Regions from separate parts of the Candidatus Enterococcus mangumiae genome, predicted to be linked through region 1. Evidence: predicted binding sites of a transcription regulator. Region 1 holds the regulator's gene; the other holds the start of a gene.
What was found. Region 1 encodes CtsR, which represses protease genes until heat stress. Its sites were predicted from a motif close to TTGGTCAAAAAAGGTCAAANA; they were not measured.
Positions count from the first base shown of each region.

Region 1 (5,180 bases):
GCACCTCGATGTCGGCTCGTCGCATCCTGGGGCTGTAGTCGGTCCCAAGGGTTGGGCTGTTCGCCCATTAAAGCGGCACGCGAGCTGGGTTCAGAACGTCGTGAGACAGTTCGGTCCCTATCCGTCGCGGGCGTTGGAAATTTGAGAGGAGCTGTCCTTAGTACGAGAGGACCGGGATGGACTTACCGCTGGTGTACCAGTTGTTCTGCCAAGGGCATTGCTGGGTAGCTATGTAGGGAAGGGATAAACGCTGAAAGCATCTAAGTGTGAAGCCCACCTCAAGATGAGATTTCCCATTTCTTTAAGAAAGTAAGATCCCTGAGAGATGATCAGGTAGATAGGTCAGAAGTGGAAGTACAGTGATGTATGGAGCGGACTGATACTAATCGATCGAGGACTTAACCAAAATAAAATGAAAAACTCGGAGAGTTTCTTACTGATACTTCAAATCCAGTTTTGAGTGAACAAGATTTACTCAGAAATAGATAACACCAAGTGTGGTGGCGATGGCGAGAAGGATACACCTGTAACCATGCCGAACACAGAAGTTAAGCTTCTTAGCGCCGATTGTAGTGAGGGGTTGCCCCTTGTGAGAGTAGGACGCCGCCACGCTTTGTTATCTTTGGAGGTTTAGCTCAGCTGGGAGAGCATCTGCCTTACAAGCAGAGGGTCAGCGGTTCGATCCCGTTAACCTCCATATGAGCCGTTAGCTCAGTTGGTAGAGCATCTGACTTTTAATCAGAGGGTCACAGGTTCGAGCCCTGTACGGCTCATATTTTTGCGGGTGTGGCGGAATTGGCAGACGCACTAGATTTAGGATCTAGCGCCTTACGGCGTGGGGGTTCAAGTCCCTTCACCCGCATCATATGATTTATTCTATTTTTTTACGCCGGCTTAGCTCAGTTGGTAGAGCATCTGATTTGTAATCAGAGGGTCGAGGGTTCAAGTCCTTTAGCCGGCATCGTAAATACGCGGAAATAGCTCAGTGGTAGAGCACCACCTTGCCAAGGTGGGGGTCGCGGGTTCGAACCCCGTTTTCCGCTTTGCCAAAGTACTACGTACTACGCGCCGGGGTGGCGGAACTGGCAGACGCACAGGACTTAAAATCCTGCGGTGAGTGATCACCGTACCGGTTCGATTCCGGTCCTCGGCATTACAAATATGCGCCCATAGCTCAATTGGATAGAGTGTTTGACTACGGATCAAAAGGTTAGGGGTTCGACTCCTCTTGGGCGCGTAGTCTTTTTATTTTTTACGGGAAGTAGCTCAGCTTGGTAGAGCACTTGGTTTGGGACCAAGGGGTCGCAGGTTCGAATCCTGTCTTCCCGATTTTAATTAGTAATGAGATGTCCGAAACAGAAGGGTTACTTTCTGTTTCGGTCTTTTTTTGGCTCTTTGTCAATAAGGACTGATGAGTTCAATCAAGTGAAATCCGGAAGAGGAAGTGAACACTTCTTCTCCGGATTTTCTTCGTTATTTTACGTGAATGACTTGATTCGTCAAAAAGATTCGGATGCGCATGTTCTCAAATGATTTAAAGCCATAAGACACTCGTTTGAGTGCTTGATGTTGGTGTGTTCTTTGCTTCTATTTTTCCATTAGAGTAAGGTAGATCAAGAAATGACGAATCCCTTCTTCATAGCTGAGAAGATTTTGTAGTTTTATTCGAAATTCTTCATCTAATATTGTGATATTGGTGATAAGCTAATAGGAATTGCTCGTACGAAAACTAAAGATATGAAATGAAGCGGATAAATAAAAACTTGAAAATAATTATTATAAAGTCTTATAACAGCTTGCTTTATTCTAAAATTTATCGTATGATTATCATTGTTAACTGAATATGCGCCCATAGCTCAATTGGATAGAGTGTTTGACTACGGATCAAAAGGTTAGGGGTTCGACTCCTCTTGGGCGCGTTGGAAAAACTGGGACTTCATTGAATTCCTAGTTTTTTTTATTTACATAAAAAAAATCGTCTCTTATCGTTATCTTCGAATCAAACACCTAACAAGCGTTCTCCTTTCTTTCTATCTGTAAATTCGCTATAATTAAGGTCAATATTAGTCAAAGGAATGAGTGGGATGGCACAACAAAATACTTCGGATCTAATTGAATCATATATAAAAAAGATCCTAGAAAAAAATGAGATGATCGAGCTTCGAAGGATTGAATTGGCAGACCTTTTTAACTGCGTTCCTTCGCAAATCAATTACGTGATCAATACACGCTTTACGATCCAACGAGGCTATCTTGTAGAGAGTAAACGTGGTGGCGGTGGGTATATCCGGATTGCTAAAGTGAGAATGTCGGATAAGAAACAAATGCTTGAACGAATCAATTTGTTGTTTGGTGAAACCATCAATGAAAAAAACGCCTATGCCATTATTCAGAAATTATATGAAGACCAAATCATTACCAAAAAAGAAGGAAACTTGATGTTGAGCGCCATTGCTAAAAATACGTTGAACATCAATGAGACAGAAGATTATACGCGTGCTCGCATTCTACGAGCATTTTTAGAACGATTAAGCTATGAAGACGGGAAGTGAAGATTAAATGGCAGAGATATTTACAGAAAGAGCGCAACGTGTCTTAGAAATTGCCCAAGAAGAAGCAAAACGCTTCAAACATCAAGCGGTAAGTTCAGAACATATATTGTTGGCTTTAGTGATCGAACCTGATGGGATTGCTGGAAAAGTATTACGAGAAATGAAATTAAATGAAAAAGATATTTACGAAGAAATCGAACATTTAGTCGGTTATGGGACAGTGAAAACTTATGCAAAAGGTGCATTACTACCTTATTCCCCTCGGATGAAACAAATTTTTGCTTTGGCAAATAGCGAAGTGAATAAAATGGGCGCACAAAAGGTAGGCACTGAACATATTTTACTTAGTCTATTAAAAGATGAAAGTATCATGGCTACACGTATCATGATCAACCTTGGCATCAGTTTGAGTAAAGTTCGTCAGTCATTGAAGCGTACGATGGGTACAGACTCGAACAGTGGTGGTATTCGCCGTCGTAATCCCCAAGAAAAACGTGCAATGACACAAGGAACCCCGACATTGGATTCTTTAGCTAGAGATTTAACAAAGTTAGCAAAAGAAAACAGACTAGATCCAGTCGTAGGACGTTCAAGAGAAGTCAAACGCTTGATCCAAATCCTTAGTCGTCGAACAAAAAACAATCCCGTATTGGTGGGGGAACCTGGTGTTGGTAAAACAGCGATTGCGGAAGGTTTAGCTCAAAAAATTATTTTAGGTGAAGTCCCTGAAGAAATGCGAACAAAACGTTTGATGATGTTAGACATGGGTGCATTGGTCGCTGGAACGAAGTATCGTGGTGAATTTGAAGATCGAATGAAAAAAGTAATTGATGAAATTTATCATGACGGTCAAGTGATCCTCTTTATTGATGAGCTACACACGTTGATCGGCGCAGGTGGGGCAGAAGGTGCGATCGATGCCTCGAATATTTTGAAGCCGGCATTAGCGCGTGGTGAGTTACAGACGATCGGTGCAACCACATTAGATGAATACCAAAAATATATTGAAAAAGATTCTGCATTAGAGCGACGTTTTGCACGTATCCAAGTAGATGAACCGACAGCGGATGAAGCAGAAGAAATCTTACGTGGCCTACGTTCACGCTATGAAGAACATCATCATGTGGAGATCACAGATGAAGCCGTGCGAGCAGCGGTCAATCTGTCTGTTCGTTATATCACTTCTAGACAATTACCGGATAAAGCAATCGACTTGATCGATGAATCGGCAGCAAAAGTTCGATTGGAGCAAGCAGATGATTTGTCAGAAACGGCGATCTTGAAGCAAGAGATCGAACAATTGAACAAAGACAAAGAGCGTGCCATTCAAAAGCAAGATTTTGAAACTGCTGCGCATCTACGTAGACAAGAAAAAAGCTTAATGAAGAAATTAGAAAAACGATTAGCGATCGAAGCAAAACATAAAAATGGCTTTGCAGATCGTGTCACTGAAGAAGATGTGGCTACTGTTGTTTCTGAATGGACAGGTGTGCCATTGCAACAGTTAGAGAAGAAAGAAAGTCAACGATTGTTGGAGCTAGAAGCCTTACTTCACGAACGTGTCGTTGGACAAGATGAAGCAGTTAAAGCTGTGTCTCGTGCCATTCGTCGGGCGCGTAGTGGCTTAAAAGATCCAAATCGTCCAATTGGTTCCTTCATGTTTTTAGGCCCAACAGGGGTAGGGAAAACAGAGCTTGCGAAAGCATTGTCGGAAGTGATGTTTGGTGAAGAGGATGCCTTGATTCGTGTTGATATGTCCGAGTTCATGGAAAAATATAGTACGAGCCGCTTGATTGGTTCACCGCCAGGTTATGTGGGATATGATGAAGGCGGACAATTGACAGAAAAAATCCGTCAAAAACCTTACTCAGTTATCTTGCTAGACGAAGTGGAAAAAGCTCATCCAGATGTCTTCAATCTATTGTTACAAGTATTAGATGATGGTCATTTAACCGATGCTAAAGGAAGAAAAGTCGACTTTAGAAATACGATCATGATTATGACTTCTAATATTGGAGCAACACAAATTCGAGAAGAAAAAAATGTTGGCTTCAATGTACAAGATATTACAAAGGATCATCAAGCGATGCAAAAACGGATACTTGAAGAGTTGAAGAAAGCTTTTCGTCCTGAATTCTTGAACCGTATCGATGAAACAGTTGTGTTCCATTCATTAACAAAAGACGAGGTCCATGCGATTGTTCAAATCATGAGCCAATCGATCGTCAAGCGATTGAAAGAACAAGATATCCAAGTGAAAATCACACCAGCGGCAGTTGATGTGATCGGCAAAGTCGGTTTTGATCCAGAGTATGGCGCACGTCCTCTAAGACGGGCATTGCAAAAAGAAGTAGAAGATCGCTTGAGCGAAGCATTACTTGGCGGTGAGATCCATTTAGGAGATCAAATCACTGTCGGCGCTTCGAAAGGTAAAATCACGGTAAATGTACGTGAACCTAAAAAAGTGACTGCTAAAGTATGATGATAAAATTATAGGTTGTGAAATTGTGCCACCTCAATAAACCAGAAAGCCCAGAAATCGTCTGATTTTTGGGCTTTCTGGTTTATTTCCGCTATCAGATCCTTCTGTCCGTTGTTTAACTAGGCTGTTAAACAGCATGTTTTGCT
Region 1 is NZ_CP147250.1:1,197,466-1,202,645, reverse strand. Features, by position in the region: rRNA gene DOK79_RS05840 (23S ribosomal RNA) at 1-406, shown strand, start outside; rRNA gene rrf (5S ribosomal RNA) at 497-612, shown strand; tRNA gene DOK79_RS05830 (tRNA-Val) at 625-697, shown strand; tRNA gene DOK79_RS05825 (tRNA-Lys) at 701-773, shown strand; tRNA gene DOK79_RS05820 (tRNA-Leu) at 781-862, shown strand; tRNA gene DOK79_RS05815 (tRNA-Thr) at 889-961, shown strand; tRNA gene DOK79_RS05810 (tRNA-Gly) at 972-1,043, shown strand; tRNA gene DOK79_RS05805 (tRNA-Leu) at 1,068-1,153, shown strand; tRNA gene DOK79_RS05800 (tRNA-Arg) at 1,164-1,237, shown strand; tRNA gene DOK79_RS05795 (tRNA-Pro) at 1,256-1,329, shown strand; partial or broken gene DOK79_RS05790 (transposase) at 1,474-1,683, opposite strand; tRNA gene DOK79_RS05785 (tRNA-Arg) at 1,846-1,919, shown strand; gene DOK79_RS05780 (CtsR family transcriptional regulator) at 2,085-2,552, shown strand; gene DOK79_RS05775 (ATP-dependent Clp protease ATP-binding subunit) at 2,560-5,034, shown strand.

Region 2 (5,180 bases), 870 kb from region 1:
ACAGGAGCTGGGAAAACAACATTGATCAACTTATTGATGCGTTTTTATGATGTCACACATGGCGCGATCAAGATCGATGGAATCGATACGAAAGCGATGAGTCGTAGTGATGTCCGTTCATTATTTGGCATGGTGCTACAAGATGCTTGGTTATATGAAGGGACGATCGCAGATAATATTCGTTTTGGTAAGCTGGATGCAACGGATTATGAAATCGTTGATGCAGCAAAAACAGCGAACGTCGATCATTTTATCCGGACGATGCCTGACGGATATGATATGGAAATCAACTCAGAGGGAGAAAATGTTTCTCTCGGACAAAAACAATTATTGACGATTGCTCGTGCGGTCGTATCAGATCCGAAGATATTGATTTTAGATGAGGCGACTAGTTCCGTTGATACGAGACTAGAGGCGTTGATCCAAAAAGCCATGGATAAAGTCATGGAAGGACGAACGAGTTTTGTGATCGCTCACCGTCTATCAACTATTCGTGAGGCTGATTTGATCTTGGTCATGGATCAAGGACAAATCATTGAAAAAGGAACACATGAAAGTTTATTAGCAAAAGGCGGTTTCTACGAGAAACTTTATAATAGCCAGTTTGCTGAATCTGCGGAATAACGGAAAGAGGTTTCTAGGGGCAGACAGCCTTCTAGAACCTTTTTTCTTCAATAAAAATGAAAAGAGGGAACGAGATGGCAAGGTTTATAGCAGAAAATGCGACAGTGATCGGTGATGTAGAATTAGGAGAAGATGTCACGATTTGGTACCAAGCAGTGGTTCGTGGTGATAGCAATTGGATCAAGATCGGCAATGGAACCAATATTCAAGACGGAACAGTCATCCATGTTGATCATGATGCACCAGTCGAAATCGCTGAAAATGTCACAGTTGGTCACCAATGTATGCTCCATGGTTGTAAAATCGAAAAGGGTGCGTTGATCGGTATGGGAGCGACCGTGTTGAATCATGCAGTCATCGGTGAAAACAGCTTGATCGGTGCCGGGTCACTTGTGACCGAAGGAAAAATCATCCCGCCGAATGTTTTAGCTTTTGGCCGACCAGCCAAGGTGATCCGTCCTTTAACAGAAGAAGAAATCCGCAAAAATAAACAGAATATCGCGCATTATATCGAGATGGGACAAAAACATGCGGACGGATTTTTCAAAGAATGGCAAAACTAGGTTGATCGCCTGTTTGTATAGCGAAAAAAGAAGGACTGTCATGTGAATATGACGGTCCTTCTTTCATTGGTCTTATCGGTTGATTAGCTTAATGAAGCACTGTTTTCCATGACTTCATCGATCAAACCGTATGCTTTTGCTTGTTCAGCAGTCATATAGTTATCACGATCTGTGTCTTTTTCGATCACTTCGATTGGTTGACCAGTACGTTCAGCCAAGATTTTATTCAGGCGTTCGCGCGTTTGTAAGATGTGACGTGCAGCAATCTCGATCTCTGTTGCTTGACCTTGAGCGCCACCAAGTGGTTGATGGATCATGATTTCAGCGTTTGGTAAAGCAAATCGTTTGCCTTTTGTTCCGGCAGTCAATAAGAAGCTTCCCATTGAAGCAGCCATCCCCATAACGATTGTTTGAACATCTGCTTTCACAAAATTCATTGTGTCGTAAATCGCCATTCCGGCAGTTACAGAACCACCAGGTGAGTTGATGTAGATGTAGATGTCTTTTTCAGAATCTTGCGCATCAAGAAATAGTAATTGCGCGATGATCGAGTTTGCAAGATCATCTGTTACTTGTCCGCTCAACATGATGATGCGGTCTTTCAATAAACGTGAGTAAATATCATAGGCTCTTTCCCCACGTGAGGATTGTTCAATAACTGTAGGAATTAAATTCATAATAAGGTTCCTCCTTGATTTGTTTAGAAATAGTGTAACATAAATTGATTTTGATTACCTACAAAGTAGTATACATTTTTGGTCAATAAAGGTCAAATGAAAAAACTTTCCGATAGCTAGTCTCATAAAGTCAGTTTATGTTATGATAAAAAAAGAAATCAATAAGAAGGAGGAACCATAATTGGTAATTGCTATCACAGGTTTTATCGGTGTATTAGTAGGAGCGATCTTAGTGTATTTTGGGATGGCGATCCAGATGCGTCATTTAGAGAATAAAGAGCAACGTAGACGCGAATTGGAACTAAAAGTCAAAGAAATCGAAACGTTGAATCAATTGAATAAAAAAATCAATGAGATCCTCCAAAAGCGCGCAAGCTTATTAGAAGAATATGTCAGCTTTGATGCTTTTGACGATTGTTATATCACAATCGATGATTTTGCGTATCTGCAATCATTTTCTGCACAAAATAATTTTTATTTACCCAATTATATTTTAGACGAATTATTCCAAAATATCGCACATCGCAAAGTGATTCTTTCACCGGATGAAACAATGAAGATCGGTGGTTATGCTTACAAAGGTGGTCGTGTGATTTTAGAAAACTTTACAGACAACTTGACCGCAATGATCAATGAGAAAAAATCCCAGTTGAAAAATACGACTAGACAACCGATCGGCTTTTTCTCAAAAGATGATGTATGGAGCTAAGTAAATGCTCAAATATCGCTTGTTCAACTAAATAGCAAGCAGATACTAACGATAATAGAAAAAGTTTGGACATTCATAATGAGTCCGAGCTTTTTCTTTTTTGTTCCTGTGGTAAAATAGGGATGATCGGAGTGAGGACTATGGTACAGATTTATGCACATCGAGGAAGTAAGGGAACGCATCCAGAAAACACCTTACCAGCTTTTTCTGAAGCAGTAAGAGTAGGGGCTGATGGGATCGAGCTTGATGTTCATCTGAGTAAAGACGGACAGTTGATCGTGATCCATGATGAAACAGTCGATCGAACCACGAATGGTAAAGGTCTGGTGCGAGAAAAGACCCTTGAAGAATTAAAGAAGTTGAATGCAGGAAGTTGGTTCAGTAAAGAATTTCCAGCAGCGAAGATCCCAACCTTGAAAGAAGTACTCTCGTTGCTTCTCCAAAAAAACTACCGAGGCACATTGATGATCGAAATCAAAACAGATAAGTATGAATATGAAGGAATCGAAGCGCGAGTATCTGAACTAATGACGAAAAACGAATGGCCGTTTCATCATGCGTATTGCAGTTTCAATCTTCGTTCATTAGAACGCTTATCCGTCATCGAACCTGATGCACAGTTGGACCTTTTGATGAGTGATTCAATGGAGAAATTCGAATTAGCTAAGACATTGCCTTTTATCGAAGGGCTTCATCCTAAAGCGGCTTGGGCATTTAAACACTCTCAGGAACTACAAGAGTTTCCAAAACGTATTCGCCTTTGGACAGTCAATACGACCGAAGATCTTGAAAGAGGCTTCAATGAACCTGTTGATGCGCTCATCACAGATTTTCCTGAACGTGCCTGGTATGTGAAACAATTAAAGAAAAAGTAGGAGTCATATGGAAAAAGTATTAGTGATCGTAGGACCCACAGCAGTTGGTAAAACAGCATTGAGTGTGACACTTGCCCAAAAATTCAATGGCGAGATCATCAGTGGGGATTCCTTACAAATTTATAAACAACTAGATATCGGTACAGCAAAAATCAAGCCGAGTGAAATGATGGGAATCCCACATCATTTGATTGATGTGATCGAACCGGATCAACAGTATTCGGCAGCGGATTTTCAGCGAACAGGTAGAGGACTGATCACTGAGATCACCAACAGGGGCAAGTTGCCGATCATCGTTGGCGGTACAGGTTTATATATTCAATCGTTATTGTACGACTTTCAATTAGGAGCAAATGAAGAAACAGACCCAGACGTTCGAGCGAAATATGAACAAATGGCGGAACGACTAGGAAAAGAAAAGCTATGGGCTTATTTGAACGATCGTGATCCGCTTGCAGCAGAAAAAATCCATTGGAACAATCAACGAAAAGTGATTCGAGCGTTGGAAGTATTCGAGACAACTGGCTACAGTATCATGGCACCAAAAGAAACACCAGCGTGCTTATATGATTACTATATGATCGGTCTGGATACCGAGCGTGAGTTCCTGTATAGCAGGATCAATCAACGAGTGGATCAAATGTTGGTAGAGGGACTGATTGCAGAAGCAAGAAAAGTCTATGAGCTTGGAACAGTTCAAGCAAGCCAAGGAATCGGCTACAAAGAATTATTTCCTTATTTTGAAGAAAAGATCACTTTAGATGAAGCAGTCGAACAAATCAAACTGAACTCGCGGCGGTACGCGAAACGTCAACTGACTTGGTTTCGTAATCGCTTGACGGCGAATTGGTTTGATCTATTAAAAGAACCGACAGATCTTGCAAACATCGAAAGTGCCATCGAAGGTTGGCTGAAAGAGGTGAGCGCGTGAAAGAAGCAAAAGAAAAAGTGATCATCGTTGGTGTAGAAACAGAAGAAAATCAACGGTATTTTGCTGAATCAATGAAAGAATTAGCACAATTGACAGATACGGCGGCGGGTGAGGTCGTCTATACCCTTACGCAAAAGCGCCCTCAAGTAGATCGGCAAACGCTGATCGGTAAAGGAAAACTCCAAGAATTGACACAATTAGCAGATGCTTATGAAGCAGAGCTAGTCATTTTCAATCATGAACTGACTCCGCGTCAAAGCCAACTGATCACAGATGCGGTAGGCGCCCCAGTGATTGATCGAGTCCAATTGATTTTAGACATCTTTGCCATGCGTGCGCGTTCGAAAGAAGGAAAGCTTCAAGTCGAGTTGGCACAATTGGAATACTTATTACCTCGTCTAGCTGGGCAAGGAAAGTCGCTTTCTCGTCTTGGTGGAGGAATCGGTACAAGAGGCCCAGGGGAAACAAAATTGGAAACAGATCGTCGCCATATCCGTAATAAGATCTTAGGCGTAAAAAGAGAATTAAAAACAGTAGAAGCGCATCGAGAACGCAACCGCCAGAAAAGACAAAGCAGTGATGTGTTTCAAATTGGGTTGATTGGTTATACGAATGCCGGTAAATCGACGATCCTCAATTTATTGACGCAAGCAGAATCATATGCAAAAGATCAATTGTTTGCCACGCTAGATCCACTCACTAAAAAATGGCGTTTTGCGGAAGGGCTTGAGCTGACTGTGACGGATACAGTTGGATTTATCCAAGATTTGCCCACACAGTTGATTGATGCGTTCCATTCGA
Region 2 is NZ_CP147250.1:2,068,040-2,073,219, forward strand. Features, by position in the region: gene efrB (ABC transporter ATP-binding protein) at 1-624, shown strand, start outside; gene DOK79_RS09860 (gamma carbonic anhydrase family protein) at 699-1,187, shown strand; gene clpP (ATP-dependent Clp endopeptidase proteolytic subunit ClpP) at 1,271-1,864, opposite strand; gene DOK79_RS09870 (hypothetical protein) at 2,109-2,573, shown strand; gene DOK79_RS09875 (glycerophosphodiester phosphodiesterase) at 2,714-3,448, shown strand; gene miaA (tRNA (adenosine(37)-N6)-dimethylallyltransferase MiaA) at 3,456-4,379, shown strand; gene hflX (GTPase HflX) at 4,376-5,180, shown strand, end outside.
Region 2: the regulator CtsR is predicted to act here: its motif matches at 1,943-1,963, upstream of clpP (ATP-dependent Clp endopeptidase proteolytic subunit ClpP).